2 regions of the Psychrobacter sp. NPDC064578 genome follow, and region 2 is predicted to be linked to the other one. Evidence: predicted binding sites of a transcription regulator. Region 2 holds the regulator's gene; the other holds the start of a gene.
The links. Region 2 encodes PhoB, which activates phosphate uptake and scavenging genes when phosphate is short. Its sites were predicted from a motif close to TGTCATNAANCTGTCATAA; they were not measured.
Positions count from the first base shown of each region.

Region 1: the regulator PhoB is predicted to act here: its motif matches at 4,985-5,003, upstream of ACI2JM_RS09280 (inorganic phosphate transporter).

Region 1 covers NZ_JBJDPI010000006.1:260,310-268,752, forward strand. The annotation lists gene ACI2JM_RS09260 (SCP2 domain-containing protein) at 1-405, opposite strand, end outside; gene ubiE (bifunctional demethylmenaquinone methyltransferase/2-methoxy-6-polyprenyl-1,4-benzoquinol methylase UbiE) at 517-1,641, opposite strand; gene ACI2JM_RS09270 (FFLEELY motif protein) at 1,723-2,433, opposite strand; gene ACI2JM_RS09275 (ATPase) at 2,687-4,396, shown strand; gene ACI2JM_RS09280 (inorganic phosphate transporter) at 5,036-6,643, shown strand; gene ACI2JM_RS09285 (aminotransferase class I/II-fold pyridoxal phosphate-dependent enzyme) at 6,764-8,407, opposite strand.
Region 2 covers NZ_JBJDPI010000012.1:49,302-57,744, forward strand. The annotation lists gene ACI2JM_RS13015 (hypothetical protein) at 1-357, shown strand, start outside; gene ACI2JM_RS13020 (rhomboid family intramembrane serine protease) at 375-2,096, shown strand; gene ACI2JM_RS13025 (isochorismatase family protein) at 2,299-2,874, shown strand; gene ACI2JM_RS13030 (HD family hydrolase) at 3,060-3,689, shown strand; gene ACI2JM_RS13035 (DUF1287 domain-containing protein) at 3,805-4,410, shown strand; gene asd (archaetidylserine decarboxylase) at 4,699-5,535, opposite strand; gene dtd (D-aminoacyl-tRNA deacylase) at 5,648-6,103, shown strand; gene phoB (phosphate regulon transcriptional regulator PhoB) at 6,260-6,964, shown strand; gene phoR (phosphate regulon sensor histidine kinase PhoR) at 7,045-8,148, shown strand; gene ACI2JM_RS13060 (M23 family metallopeptidase) at 8,145-8,443, opposite strand, start outside.

The DNA of each region.
Region 1 (8,443 bases), on a different contig from region 2:
TGGGTCGAAACCTGCGACCAGTTGTTTGAGCTGCATGAGCACCTTATAATCACCCGCGATAGGTAAATTGCCTTCGGCACCACGCATCAGATTCAGCAGTTGCGCTGGGTTATCTACAGTAATGGTACAGTCTGGACGACTATGACCAATCCGTGCGCGCTCCATACTGGCTTGTTGGTGCTCGTTCATCGCGCCACTTTGCTCAAACACACTCTCGGTTGTCACCGGCTCAAAACGTAAACGCTCATGAGTGAATAAAATATCCAAACGAATCTCAGGCATGGCCATATTGAGTCGCAACACTTTGCCAGCAAGCGGTGCCAATCCTGATTTGGTAATCTCATCACTAGCAATAGCAAGGTTAATCAGCTTTTCGGCACCCGCCAAAAGTAGAACAGTCAGCATAAGGCTCTCGCATAGTCAGTTGAGCGCCTGAAAAGAGCGCATCATTTGTAAAGGTCAGTTGCCACCACTTTACGTGATGGCATGTCTATTACGATGGTTTTTAACTTAATCTTACGCTTTAAAGCCGCGATGGACAGCGACAATACCAGCCGTCAAGTTATGATAATCACAATTTTCAAAGCCCGCTTGCTGCATCATCTGTTTCAGCGTCTGTTGATCAGGATGCATACGAATCGATTCGGCCAAGTATTGATAACTCTCAGAATCATTGACAATCAGCTTGCCCATAAGAGGTAAGGCAGTAAATGAGTATAAATCATAGGCTTTAGACAATGGCTCAAATACAGGTTTTGAGAATTCTAAAATTAATAAACGACCACCTGGCTTCAGCACACGGTACATCGATTTGAGCGCTGCGTCTTGGTCTGTGACATTACGCAGACCAAAGCTAATAGTGATTAAGTCAAAGCTATTGTCATCAAATGGCGCGAGTGTTTCTGCATTGGCAAGTACAAAATCGACGTTGTTGCAGCCAGCATTGATTAAGCGTTCACGACCGACTTCGAGCATGGCGGCATTGATATCTGATAACACCACATGACCGTTTCTGCCGACTTCACGGCTAAATACTTTGGCTAAATCACCCGTACCACCAGCGATATCAAGCACATGTTGACCCGCACGCACGCCTGACAAGCTAATCGCATAACGCTTCCATAAGCGATGAATACCGAAGGACATTAAGTCGTTCATGATGTCATATTTTTTGGCGACTGAGGTAAATACGTCCGCCACGCGCGCTTGTTTTTCAGCCTTATTGACGGTCTTGTAGCCAAAATGCGTTTCTTCATTACCATCAACATCAGGTGTATGCGGATTATTGATGTCATCACGCTGGTTAAAAAGCGTTTGTTTGGCGGTTTGTGTTTGTGCAGATGCATTGTCTACAGTGTTGCTGCTGGTATTGTTATTTGGCATAGTGGTTTGTTGGCCTTGTGGCGTTCCCGTTGGTAGGTCTTGGACTTGTGTAAAGTCATTTTTCTTGCTGTTTTCTACGCCAGCATTAATACTCGTATTAAGCGTGCTATTAGTTTCATAGCTTTGACGTGCTTGCACCTGTGCTGTGATATTTTGATTGTGGGTGATGCTATCTCTGACCAATTTATCTTGTAAATGACCATTGATGGTAGGTTTTTGATCGAGATGCGCGTTGTTATTATGGGTATTATCGGTCATAGCATTATCCTGTTATTCACTTTTATGATTATTGGTTTGCAAGGTATAAAATAGCAGCTAACCAAGCAAATGAGGCGTCTATCATACACCAAACGTCATTGGCTTACCGCCATTATCCGTCTCATGAACACGGTCAATAATCTCAAGCTCACGCTCACAAAATGGTTCAATGAAACCACTGACACTGTCTAACGGACGCATCGCGATAAATCCAGCACTAATAAATTCATACAAGGGTTGATAGTTGTAACGGCAGGCGGTGCCTTTAGCCAAGGCAAAGGCTTTTTGCAACATAAAAGAGTTTATATACTTATCAGTACGATAGCACACCTCTTTTAAGTGACCAATTTGGATACGTCTGGTATCGGCTTCGTTGACTACGCGATAGGCGGTCAGCATGTTGTCTTCATTAACGGCTAAATCTTGAGCCAATAGCCATTCTGCTAAATGTAAATCCAGCTCTATTGCTAAGATAGCTGCTTGTATCGCCATGCTGCCGGTTTCTAAAGCCGCTGCTGGCGCAAAACGTTCAACTTTTTGCGCTTTAGGCACAATGCGTTCTAACTGTTTGGCCAACAATTTAAACTCATCGCCGCCATACAACTGTGTCAAAAAATAATCTGCCATCAGCTGATTTTGAGGTTGCTCAAACAAGTCTTTGTGAGTGTTCTGAATACGATCTCGTTGCCAAGCTTGCACCTCGCTGAGTTTATCGTTTAATACCAAATCTTCATGATAAGGCAGTGCCCAAAAACGGTTCAAATGTTGTTGTAAGTCGGCTAAAGAGGCCATGGTCAGTAAACCTGCATAAAAGTAAAGAGGATTAAAAGGTTGCGAATAAAAAGCTCAGGATAAACCGTGTTTTATATTTTTGGTTTTTGTATTTATAGAGCGTGATTACAGCATGTGTCTGAGATTGTGTTCACCTTAAAAGAAAATAAAGCAGAATACAAATGTCAAACTGTTACATAGCAGCGTTATTTACCGAATTGCTGCAATGCTATGATGACGCTAATACGCTTTCAATCATAGGATGATGACAGTTATGAGCAAAAATAATAAGACGACTGAATCCACCGCACCACAAGCGCTAAGTACACAATTTAGTGAGCAAATTGTCGATGAGCGCCTAACCCCCAATCCCCTGAGCCAGTTTTCTATGGACAAAGATGCACTGAGATTGGCACTGGTCACGGCCCAATATGCTCTACGAGCAACGCGGCAACAGACGCCGCCAATCCTCAATAAACCAACAGGGCTATTGGTATTGGTCAATGGTATGGAGCAGGCAGGCAAGGGTACCGCTGTCAAGCAATTGCGCCAATGGGTAGATCCTCGACTACTTAAAGTTGAGGCAACCGTTGGTGATTGTCCCTTAGCATATCAGCCGATTTGGCAGGCACATACCAAGGCGTTACCCCGTCATGGCGATGTGATGGTTCATTTTGGCAACTGGTATGCTGACTTGCTTTATAACGTCATGCGTATGGCAACGTCAGACAATGATAATGATAGTGATAATAAGGAACAGTCAAAAAATCTAAAATCAAAACGCACAAAGCCTGACAATGACAAGTCTGACAACGACAAAGCGTTACCGATTGCGCAATGGCAAGCATATTTACAGCAGCAGCTTATTAAACTACAAGCGTTCGAACAGGACCTCGCTGCCAATCAAACCCGACTGCTTAAATGCTGGTTCCATGTCGATATCGAAACGTTGCAAGCGCGACTGAATGACGATGAAGCCGATCCGCAGTTTTTATACCAAATTGACTGGAATAGTAAAAAAGTTATCGAAACCTTTAATCAAGTGGCTACCGTTCTGCTACGCCAGCAAGATGATTGGATCATCATTGATGGTGATGACAAGTCAGATGCGGCTGACCATTTTTGCCATGAAGTGCTACAAGCGATGCAAACCCCGCTAATGAGTAGTAAAATAAATACAGTACAAACCTCTGATAAATCGAAGGCTAAGAAGCAAGTTCAGCAAGCACTCAAATCAGCAAAGTTTGAACCCGTAAAAATTCCTAAATTTTTAAAAGATATCGATGATGCAGAGATTGATAAGTCGGACTACCGTGATGCGTTGGTAGAAAAACAAGTTCGCCTTGCCCAGTTGCTGCGTGCGCGCAAAGGGCGTCATATCGTTTTTGCCTTTGAAGGAATGGACGCTGCTGGCAAAGGTGGCGCGATTAAAAGGTTGGTTGCGCCGCTCGACCCACGCGAGTATCAAATTTATAATATCAGTGCGCCAATGCTGTATGAGCTGCAACATCCTTATTTATGGCGTTTTTGGACCAAACTTCCGAACGAGCAAACCGACCGTATTAGCCGTATTGCCATTTTTGATCGGACTTGGTATGGGCGCGTTTTGGTTGAGCGCATTGAGGGTTTTGCCACGGATGAGGAATGGCAGCGTGCTTACGATGAAATCAATCGCTTTGAGGCGGATTTAGCCGCGGCGGGGACAATCGTTATCAAATACTGGTTGGCTATCGATAAAAAAGAACAGCTTAAACGTTTTGAGGCACGTCAAAAGACACCGCACAAGCAGTTTAAGCTGACGGACGATGACTGGCGCAACCGTGATAAATGGTCGGATTATGTGCAGTCTGCGGCGGATATGCTGGCACGTACCGATACAGAGTACGCACCGTGGTGCGTCATCGCGACCAATGAGAAGCGTCAAGCACGTTTGGATATTTTAGACCATGCAATTAAGCAACTATCAGCGGTGTGTGGCAGCTGATATGTGATTGGTCATTCAATTAGGTAGTTGGTTACAAAGCGCCATAATTATATATTTAACGTTAAATAAATTCAGGGAAAGAGAGTATAATGCTGCGTTACAGCAGGATGTTTTCTAACACATATGCTGGCAGTTACAAATCTTGCAATATCATCATGCATTATGCGCTTATATTTAATATAATAGGCGCGTAATAGCTCCTGCTGTGCACGAAACTCACTGAGTGAGTAGCGTGTTTTTACCCTTTGACACAGACATTTTAATCACTCTGGTTAATAAGTTTAGCAAAGGTTCTTACAATAGCAGTTATTAGAACCAAAATTATTACTACGACATCTCTAAGCCGCAAGCTGCTGTAATCAGACGATTTGGCAATATTCCTTGCGGCTTTGTGACATATTGAGTGATGTGTTTTACCTTATTTACTGCCTTTACGTAAAATAAAATACGAGTAAATAAAAGATAAGCGTTAGGGTAGAGCACCAAGATAGCAGTAAGAAAAACCGTTTTTTAGCAAGCATATTGCGCGTTTCATATACGTTATATTAATGTCAGAAGCTATCACGAGCATTATTAATAGCCGCGCAATGTCATCAACCGCCTATAATTTCAATCAGCTTACGCAGGACGTATCAACGTATGGGTATCAGCAACAGTTCTACAGAGCCAGTCAAATCAGTCGGTTCTATGAGAATAAATCTATTTTTTGCCATTTTACTGATTGCGATGACCGCCTACTTTTTGTGGTGGGGTCTAGATTACACGATGCGTCAACAGACGACGCTATTTATTGTGGCCACCGCTTTTGGTGTCTTTATGGCATTCAATATTGGTGGTAATGATGTCGCCAACTCCTTTGGTACCTCAGTGGGTGCAGGGACGTTGACTATCCCGCAGGCGCTGGGTATCGCAGCGATATTTGAAGTGTCCGGAGCCGTACTGGCAGGTGGTGAAGTCACCGATACCATTCGAAGCGGCATTGTCGATTTAGATGGTCTTTCAGTAACGCCCAACCAATTCATTTATGTCATGCTGTCAGCGCTCATCGCTGCCGCATTTTGGCTGTTATTTGCCACCAAAAAAGGTCTGCCCGTTTCGACTACGCACGCTATTATTGGCGGCGTTGTTGGCAGCTCTATTGTATTAGGTATCACGTTAGGTGGTACTGAAATGGCATTATCAACGGTGAATTGGAGTACGATTGGCACCATCGCGATTTCTTGGGTATTATCACCGCTATTGGGCGGCGTTTTGTCCTATGTATTATATGGACAGATTAAGAAAAACATCATTGAGTATAATGATAGAACAGAGGCGCACATTGCGACTTTGAAAGGCGACAAAAAAACCTTAAAACAAAACCACAAAGAGTTTTTGGACGGTTTAACAGAATCAGAACAACTGGCCTATACGTCAGCGATGTTGCGTGATCAAGAAATCTACAAAGATGATGATTGCGATGTTGAAGATTTAGAGACTGACTACTATAAACAGCTTTATGAGATTGAAAATGAACGCAGCAACCTTGATACGCTAAAAGCGTTGAAGCAATGGGTGCCTATCATTGCGGCTGCAGGCGGCGCGGTCATGGCCTCTTTGGTCATCTTTAAGGGTCTAAAGAATGTCAATAATGGCATGACGACGCTGCAAGGCTTTTTAATCATGGGTATGATCGCGGCGCTAGTGTGGCTTGCGACCTTTATCTATACCAAGAGTATCCGCGGTAAACATAAAGAAGATTTGACCAAAGCGACGTTTATTATGTTTAGCTGGATGCAAGTCTTTACCGCCTCTGCTTTTGCCTTTAGCCATGGCTCAAACGATATTGCCAATGCCGTCGGTCCTTTTGCCGCGATTATGGATGTTATCCGTACCAATAGCATTGCGACTGAAGCCGCTGTACCACCTGCGGTTATGCTGACCTTTGGTGTTGCGCTTATCGTTGGTCTTTGGTTCATTGGTAAAGAAGTCATTCAAACGGTTGGTACCAACTTGGCAAAAATGCATCCCGCTTCTGGTTTTTCAGCTGAATTGGCTGCGGCAGCAGTGGTTATGGGCGCATCAACCATGGGTCTGCCCGTATCAAGCACGCATACGCTAGTTGGCGCGGTACTTGGCATCGGTATTGTCAATAGAGACACCAATTGGGCGTTGATGAAACCTATCGGTTTGGCATGGATCATTACTCTTCCTGCAGCAGCGGCAATGTCTGCAATCAGTTATATCATTTTGGTCAATATTTTTTAACACGTACGCTTATTAAAGTTTTTGTTTAAGTCTTATTTAACGTTATTTATAAGCATGTTTCAAATAAAAAACGCTTATCAGCATCATGCCGATAAGCGTTTTTTTATGTCAAATTAAGGTTTATTCGGTACCAAATTGTTTGCGCTTTTTGGCAAAGAAGCGATCCAAGCGATCCATGGCATCCTCTAAATCATGTAAGTTTGGCAAAAACACCAAGCGGAAATGATCTGGCTTATCCCAGTTAAAGCCTGTTCCTTGCACCATTAAGACATTTTCTTCAACAAGCAAATCCATCATAAATGCCATATCATCTTCGATAGGGTAAACATCAGGATCCATCTTTGGAAAGCAATAAAACGCGCCTTGTGGCATGGTACAAGAGATACCTTTGATCGCATTAAGTCGTGACACGGCCATTTCACGCTGCTTATATAAGCGCCCACGCTCTGACGTGAGCTCTTTCATGCTTTGATAGCCACCCATCGCCGTTTGGATGGCATACTGACCTTGGACGTTGGAACACAAGCGCATAGACGCTAACATGTCCAAACCTTCGATAAAGTCAGTGGCATGGTGTTTTTTGCCAGACACCATCATCCAACCTGCGCGGAATCCCGCGATACGATGAGATTTAGATAAGCCATTGTATGAGAGCACCAGCACATCATCAGTCAAGGTGCTCATTGGGGTGTGTACCATATCATCATAAAGAATACGATCATAAATTTCATCGGCCATGATGATTAAATCATGCGCTTTAGCGACCTCAATAATTTGTTTCAGCAATTCATCACTATAAAGTGAACCTGTTGGATTATTAGGGTTAATCACCACGATACCTTTGGTTTTAGAGGTGATTTTAGATTTAATATCTTCGATATCAGGATGCCAATTGTCGTCTTCATTACAGCGATAATGTACCGCTGTGCCGCCAGCTAGGTTCGCCGCTGCCGTCCAAAGCGGGTAGTCTGGCATTGGGATAAGCACTTCGTCACCATCATTCATCAAAGCCTGCATGGTCATTACAATCAGCTCAGAAACTCCGTTGCCCAAATAGACATCACGGACATCAACTGCCGATAGCAACCCCTTTGATTGATAGTACTGTAGGACAGCTTTACGCGCTGAAAAAATCCCTTGCGAGTCGGAATAACCGGTCGCGTCTGGTAGGTTCATTGCCACATCGCGCAAAATCTCATGCGGGGCTTCTAGACCAAAGGGGGCTGGGTTACCGACGTTCAGCTTTAATATACGTTTGCCTTCTGCTTCCATCTTATTGGCTGTTTGTAATAGCGGGCCTCGAATGTCGTAGCAAACATTTTGTAATTTATCCGATTTTTTTATTGTGTTCATAGTGTGACCACTCATAGGGTTATTTTGTGAGTTTGTATCTATAGTAGGAGTTGTAGTCGTTTGATTGGCTTGGGAGTCAGGTATCTTGTCAGTTTGAGCAGATGACGTGTTTTGACTATTTTTGTTATGAGAATGAGCGCTTTTACTCACTTCTTTATTATTATCACTGTCGTTTTTTAGTTCACCGCGTAACAGATAGCCTTCGCTGCAGCCTAAAATGTGTGCTAGCGTTGGTAGTTTCGATGACACAATGCCATTGGTGCCACGCTCCCAATTCGAGATAGCACCGCGACTGACTTTTGCGCCTGCCTCGGTCATGGCTTGCGCTAATTGCTCAGCAGTCAGCCCTTTATCACGACGTAGCTGTACCAGTCTTTCGGCTTGTGAGCCTTTATTCTTGTCATCAGCCATAGTCATTCAAGCCTTTATTCATTAGTTGGTAATCGA
Region 2 (8,443 bases):
ACTAAGGTTATTGATAATAACCTCAACGAAAAAGAGAAAGTTCAACAAATAGAAAATTTTAAAAGGATTTCTAGACAACAATATGCAAATGAAGAGATATCTACTGCTGATTATTTTGAAAAATTGCAAAACTCAGATACTAAGTATGGTTATTTAGAAGCGATTAGATTGTCAGGTCAGCAACATATTAATGACCCAATAATACTTGTATCTCAGTTGAGCACACTTAACGAAAAAACATATAAAGAGTTAGCAAAATTCTTTAGGTTTTTTATCATTGGCATGTTTATTTGCTTACTATTAGTCTTAAAAGCAACGATTGATAAAAAAGCATTTCAACAGTTTAAGGTACGCTAGATTAGTGGTGATAGTGCATGGATGATAATAATAAGCAAAGCCAGTATAGGTATAAGGATAAAAATAGAAGCAGAAACAAAAAAAGAGTAAGCAAAAGGGATAAACAGAAGCGAATACAAAGCCTAAGCGCTAAAGAATCGATCAAACTAAAACTAAAGCAAGTATTCTTGCCATATTTAGGTCTTAGTGTCCTGACCATTCTGCTTTTTGGGGCTTTACGCTGGTTGCTAGATATTTATCTAGATATTCTACCTTTAAAGGAGGGCTATTGGGATTTTGGTATTCCTTTTCTGTTATCTGTTTTAGGCGTTAGTATTTGGATGTGGCCGAGGTATGAGCTTTTAACCTTAAAATGGGTTAAGCGCAGTAGTTCAGGCTACTTTTTTATAACGATGGTTCTAGCATTAGTGATACCGCTCGTTCTCAGCCAAAACTATTTGTCTAAAGCGGCTTACGAGGTCATTGAAGTAAATAGCTTGAATGATATTCGTCATTATCCAAAGCAAAAGTATTTCAGAGTAAATGATTTTGAGCCACTCAAATTAGAGAGCGTTTCTTATATAGAAACACAAGTAATCAGTGGACGAAATTTTGACTCAACATTGCATATTGATTATTACATTGCGACGCCATTTATAGCCGCTGAGAATATTTGGCTAGGTTCTAGCTACCACACGAAATACGATAATCGTGCAGACCAAAGTATTAAAGACAGTCAATATTCAGCATTTATTAACGACTCGCGCCATAAGTACGAAGCCAAAGACCTCTCTACTATCAGCTACTTTAAGAAACTTAAATCATCAAATAGCAGAAATGCTTACTTACACACGATTTCTACGGCTAATAGGCAATCTAATTTGCCACCCTTGATATTGAAGCCAGAAACAGGATTACTTGCTGATAGCTTAGATCGTGATTTTGTTTGGGGATTTGGTTCGTTTTTTATTGGTATGGTGCTGTGCTTGTTGCTCGTTCTCGCAGCAGAGTTTGATAGTCAAGAAAAGAAAAGTACGCAAAAACATATACAAAAGCGAAAGCATATACAAAAGCAAAAGCCTGTGAAAAAACGAGCACCAGTAAGTGATGTATCAAAGAGCCTAGTAGTTTGGTTTAAAAATAATAAAGAGCGACCTGCGACGTTGGTGTTAATACTGACCTGTATAGGTGCATTTATACTGACCGTATTCATGGGTATGGATATCATTGATCCTTTATCTAGACAGGTAAATAGTGTAGGTGGGTTGACGATGGACGCGCTGCAAGCAGGTAAGCATTGGCGGGTAGTGACATCGCTTTTTGTACATGCAGGAATTATGCATTTAGTAATGAGTCTGGGGATGCTTTTTGCGACAGGTTATATTTTGGAAAAAGTATTGGGTCCTATACGTTTTATGATTGCGTTTTTTATATGTGGTATTTTCGCTAATGTTTTAGGGGTGCTATATTTTGATATGGACATGGCAGGTATTTGGGGTGCTACATTTGGCTTGTTTGGTATCGCGATACCGTTGGTGGCCTTTAAGATTTTTAATAAAAAATATCGAGAGCTATTCGGCGGTACTATCGCTGCGATATTAATCATTACTTTAACCAGCATGTTCTTTGCATTTATAAACACGCTCATTTATATGGTGTATTATCTTTTAACCTTGTGTTTTGGTATTGTTTTCGGTGTGGTCATAGTCATGACTCAAAAACAGTCGTTATTAAGGAATGCTAGACGCCATAATATATAGTTATTGGCTACTCTTCATTAAGAAACTATATCAAGCAGTATGAATCAAACGTGATGAATTGTTATTAATCATTATTAGAGACTATCTCCATTGACGCCCTCAGCAAACTATGACTAAATAAGAGTAAGGCTAATAAAGACAATATCAATGATAAAATTAACATAGCCTTTAACAATAAAGTCAGCCGTACAAGGAGTGTGCCATGTCTACTATGATTACCGATCGTACCTATCGAATCGCTCGCGAAAATACCCAAGCGATGATAATCGATGTTCAAGAACGCTTAACACCGCATATTTATGACCATGAAAATATCGTCAAAAAAACAGTGACGCTTATTAAAGGTCTACAAGCACTGAATATTCCTATCATGCTCAATGAACAGTATAAAAAAGGGCTCGGCGATACGCTACCTGAAATACGCGAGGTGTTAGAAGGCGATAACGCCAAAAGCTTTGAAAAGGTCACTTTTAGCGCTTGTGATAATGATGATTCGTGGCATTATTTAGCGCAGCAAAATCGAAGTATTGTTTTGCTATTTGGCGTAGAGACACATGTCTGTGTACTACAAACAGCGCTTGATTTGCTAGATAATGGTATGCAGCCGGTTATTATTGGTGATGCGGTCGGCTCACGCTTTCCGTATGATAAAAAGCAAGCAATACGCCGTATTCGCCGTGCTGGTGGCGTGATTACCACGGTTGAAACCATTCTGTTTGAGCTGTGCCGCAGTAGTCAAGACCCTGCTTTTAAAACCATCAGTAACTTGATTAAATAGTTATTTTATTCAAGATAGAACCGATAGCGCTTACTCACATAAGCGCTATTTTCTTTTTTATAGTGGTGCTAACTAGCTATAGGTTGGCATGCTCTTTCATAGCGCTCATAAAATGTATAATACTTGCTTATGCGTAAAGGTAAAATGAAGCGCTATATCTTCGTAGAAAAATTAAGAGAAAATTTATGCCATCAACCAAACCCCTTTTATTAACCAACCCAACGCTTGCCTCAAACATTGATATAGATCATGTCACTCATTTCTTATTAGAGCTTGATGCGCTTAAACGTATCAATCGTCATAGCTATGTGACGCATACCACACGCAAAGAAAACTCTGCCGAACATTCATGGCATTTAGCCATGGCGTGCTGGTCTATCGCTGAACAGTTCGAGCTAGATGTCAATCATGAAAAACTACTCAAGATGGCATTGGTACATGACTTGGGTGAGATTGACGCAGGCGATACGTTTTTATTCGCAAACAGTCGTAGCGAGGCGCACATTGAAGAACGTGCTGGTATTGCTCGATTGCAAGCTGAGCGTGGCAATGGCATCATGGATTTAAATGAGATTTGGGAAGAGCAGGAGACGGGTAGTAGTAAAGAAACCCAGCTGCTTAAAGTGGTTGATCGCTTATTGCCTTTTTTATTGAATTTAAATACCAATGGAAAAACGTGGATTGATGCTAACGTCACGTGCTCGCAAGTGACTGCGGCACTTGCTTTTATCAAAGACAGCTTTCCTCCCATTTATGATTGGCTATCAAAAAATATCGACTATGCGACTCGGCAAGGGTGGTTGATTGATGCTTAAGTAAAGCCATTATTTTGCCGTTTACATGTTTGCAAATATTCATCTTTTTCAACTAGTAAAGCATTTAGAATTAGCTAAATGAGCGATTAAGTACATCATATAGAGAGATTATTAAATGAGAGTCACTGGCACTTATAAGGTTTTTGCTAAATCGCTCGTCTTTGTTAGCCTATTAACTTTGGCGCAACTAACGCAGGCCGCCGCACCTATTAGTAATGGTGATAAACTGGCGCACGATGCCAAAAAACAGATCGGTATTACCACCAGCTATGATCCTGCTTACCGCAAGTTGGATTTTCCGCGTGGCGATGTACCGATAGAAACTGGCGTCTGTACCGATGTCATTATTCGCGCTTATCGCTTGCAAAATATAGATCTACAGCAATTAGTCAACCATGATATGAAGTCAAATTGGTCGGCTTATCCAAAGACTTGGGGGCTCAAATCAACCGATAAGAATATCGATCATCGCCGAGTGCCCAATCTTGAAGTGTTTTTTGCGCGTCACGCAAAGACATTATCGACGACTGATAAAGCCAGTTTTCAAGCAGGCGATGTAGTGACGTGGCGACTACCGAATGGTAATTTGCCGCATACAGGTATCGTCTCCGATAAAGTCGCTGCGGATGGTACACCGCTGATTATTCACAATATCGGACGCGGTACGCAAGAAGAAAACATCTTATTTGCTTATCCTATTCTCAAGCACTTTCGTTATTAACTACTTTTTTTATTAACTAGGGTGTGTCATCAATTAGATTGTGAGGCTTAAAATGAGAAAAATTGTAGATAAACAAGGAAGAAATTGTCGTTAATATGAACATATTGACAAAATTTCTGACGATGTTTAGCAAAATTTAGCCATTTTAAGACCACTAAATGTATTCATGTGCTAATTGATGACACGCCCTAATATGTTGCGATAAGATAATTACCCACAATAAAAGGCTCAGTTCAGCATAAATTAGGATGCTGAACTGAGCTTTTTTTAATTCATTAAATCGCTTGTCTAAGGAGTGTTAGCGACACCCAATAACTGTCCCATTTTTACCACACTATCGGCTTGCATACTATCTTGCCAATCTGCTTTTGCGCCTTTTGGTAGAATGACAATTGCGGTTGAGCCTAAATAAAAACGCCCCAACTCATCGCCTTTTTCAAAGCTCATATTGTGCTCAGCTTCTTGAATATCATCAGTGCGGGAAATTTTACCAGTTGCCACCGTTTCGATACCAGCGACAATTATCGCCCCAACCATCACCACCGCTGCTTTGCCATATGCTGTATCAAACAGACAAACCAAGCGTTCATTACGCGCAAATAAGTCCGGCACGTTCGCCGCCGTAGTATTGTTGACCGAAAACAGCGTGCCCGGTACATAACGGGTTTTGGTTAGAGTACCGGCGAAGGGCATATGTACACGGTGATAGTTACTGGGCGCAAGATAAACCGTCGCAAAACTGCCATCCGCAAAATAGCGGCCATCTTCGCTGTCAGCAAGCAGTTGACCAACGTCATAATAGCGACCTTTTGCTTGGAGCAATTTATGGTCGTCAATTTGACCCAACTGCGAGATAATACCATCGGCAGGACTGACGATACCATGAGGCGTCATGTCGATAGGGCGCGCGTCTTCTTTTAGCTCACGAGTAAAAAAATCATTAAAGCTCTCATAGGCGTTGAGACTTTGGCGCTCATACTCGTCCAAGCTGACGTTGTAGGCTTTAGCAAAGCTACGGATAAACGTGCGTTTAACATAAGGATGGCGGCTAGCGGCTAGACGCCCAGCAACTTTACTCAGTTGCTGCTGCGGGACAAACTGTTGTAAAGTAGTGAATACATTCATAATGAGGCTACCAAAATAGGGTGTGATGTAATAATTAATAAGCAAGAGAATGGCCGTATTTTATCATGGACGGCGTATTATTGTATGGGCATAATTGGTAAGGAATCTATAAATGAAAGCACTTATACAGCGCGTACGCCATGCTAGTGTCACCGTCGATGCGCAGTGTGTTGGTACGATTGAGCAAGGCATATTGGCTTATATTGGTTTAGGGCCTGATGACGACATAACAAGCGCACAGCGAATGGTGGATAAAATCCTCACCTATCGTATTTTTGACAATGATGATGATCCTGCCAAGTACGGCAAACTGGATAAAAATGTCCAGCAAGTTGGTGGCGGACTGTTATTGGTATCACAGTTTACGCTAATGGCAAAAACAGACAAGGGTCGTCGCCCTGACTTTGGTGGTGCGATGGCACCTGATGCGGCGCAAGCGTTGTTTGCGCAATTGGTCGCTTATGCCAACACGCAATATCCAAACGTGGCAACTGGTCAATTTGGTGCCAATATGCAAGTGTCGAGCGTCAATGATGGGCCATTGAATTTCTTGTTAGAAGTAAATTGAGTAAACCAAGCATTAGCCGTCACGAGACTTATGAACCGCTTAAAAGTCGAATGTCATTAAACTGTCATAATTACCCCGTTTAATAGGGAGCAGCAGGCGAGCATTTATCGCCTTTTTTGTCAGCTAAATGTTGTCCTCTAACACTGAGAATGCCGTATGTATAATGAGCAAATTTTGATTGTTGAAGATGAACCTGCGATTCGTGAAATGATCGTCATGACGCTAGAGATGGCGGGATTTGATAGTCTGCAGGCAGCGGATGTATCTGAGGCGCACCAACAAGTGGTCGATCACCGCCCTGCGCTGATTTTGCTAGATTGGATGCTGCCCGGTGATAAAAGTGGCATTGATTTTTGCCGATTACTCAAAAACGATGAGCTACTCGCTGAGATACCAGTCATTATGTTGACAGCTAAAAGTGAAGAGGACAGCAAGGTGCATGGCCTTGATGCTGGTGCTGATGATTATATGACCAAGCCTTTTTCGACACGTGAGTTGATATCCAGAATCAAAGCAGTATTGCGGCGTAGTAACGCGCTCAATAGTGATAAACCTATCGAAATCGGCAATTTGAGCCTTGATCCCAAAAGTCAGCGAGTGACAGCGGCTGGTAAAGTGGTTGATGTCGGGCCTACGGAATATCGATTATTGGCATTTTTTATGAGTCATCCAGAGCGTGCCTATACGCGGACGCAGCTGCTAGACCAAGTATGGGGCGGTAATGTATATATCGAAGATAGAACCATTGATGTGCATATCAAACGTTTGCGGACATTACTACGACCACATCAATGTGATACGTTGATACAGACAGTACGCGGGACAGGCTATCGATTTTCTAGCTTTATTGAACCAATTTAACGGACGGTTTTTATTCGCTATAAAAGCAGTATGTTAATCGTAGCACAGTGAAAAACGGCGAATAGTGATAAGGATGATGGATGAACACCCTAATATCGGCTCAAGGCGACCAACAAAATAAGTCACTGCTAGCAACTCAGCAGAATACAACGGATCAACTCAAAAAAATTAGAAGCGCACTACGCGCATTGCGTGATGCGGTGGTTTTGCTCAATGACGATGATGGGCTTGAATGGTGGAATCAGGCTGCCGAAGATTTAATGTTGTTACAGTTGTCAGATAAAGGTAAGTGCATTTTTGACTTTATTAGTGCGCCTGAATTTCGTCAGTATTATCAGGCGACGACCAACCCTATCGATGGTGCTCAGGATGGTGTGCACATTGTCTCGTGGCGCGCGCCCAAGCGTTATCTAAAGTGTGAGCTCACGCCTTTTGGCGATGAGAAGCTGCTCATCATTTATGATGTGACGCGCTTGCATCATTTAGAAGAGATGCGCCGCGATTTTGTGGCGAATGTCTCGCATGAGTTACGCACACCGTTGACCGTCATGATGGGTTATCTAGAAAATTTTTCGGATCAGCCAGATATGCCGCCGCATTGGAAGCGCGGGTTTGAGCTGATGAGCCAACAGACTGCGCGTATGAATAGAATTGTAAATGACTTATTGCTGTTATCTCGCATCGAAATCGAAGAAACCCATGAGCTCAGCTATATTGATATGACCAAGCTGCTGACCCATGTTTATGATGATGCGCAAGCGTACAATCAAGAATATGGGCATACCATTCACTTGCAAATAGACACTTATGACGGACTGTATGGCTCAGAGATGTATCTAAATAGCGCGCTTTCTAATCTGGTGATTAATGCCATCAAATACACGCCCAAGGGCGGTAATATCGCCATTAGCTGGACAAAAACGTCAGAAGGTTGCCGATTTGCCGTCGAAGACAACGGTATTGGTATTGCACCTGAGCATATCGCACGGTTGACGGAGCGTTTTTATCGTATTGATAAAGGTCGTAGTCGGGCGACTGGCGGCACAGGGCTAGGTTTGGCAATCGTTAAACACGTTTTATATCAGCATGAGGCTAATTTACAAATTGAATCAGTAGAAGGGGTAGGCTCGACGTTCAGCATGGTATTTCCAGCTGCCCACATTAGATCAGCTGCGATGCCCTAATCTTTTTGTAAAAGTGGATAGGGGTTCACTGCACTGCCGCTGATATAAATACCGTAATGTACATGTGGCGGCGTACCTTTTGCATTGCCACTGTCGCCGACGTAGCCGATGATATCGCCGGCATCAACCCAGTCGTTTGGACTAATATCTGCATAATCTTCTAAATGCGCATAATAATGCCCTGCGCCGCCTGGTCCAACCACGACCACCACACGACCGCCTAACGTATTTTCACCAACTTTGCTGACGATGCCTTGTGTCGTGGCTCGTATTGGTGTGTCTCTTGCAGCAAAGA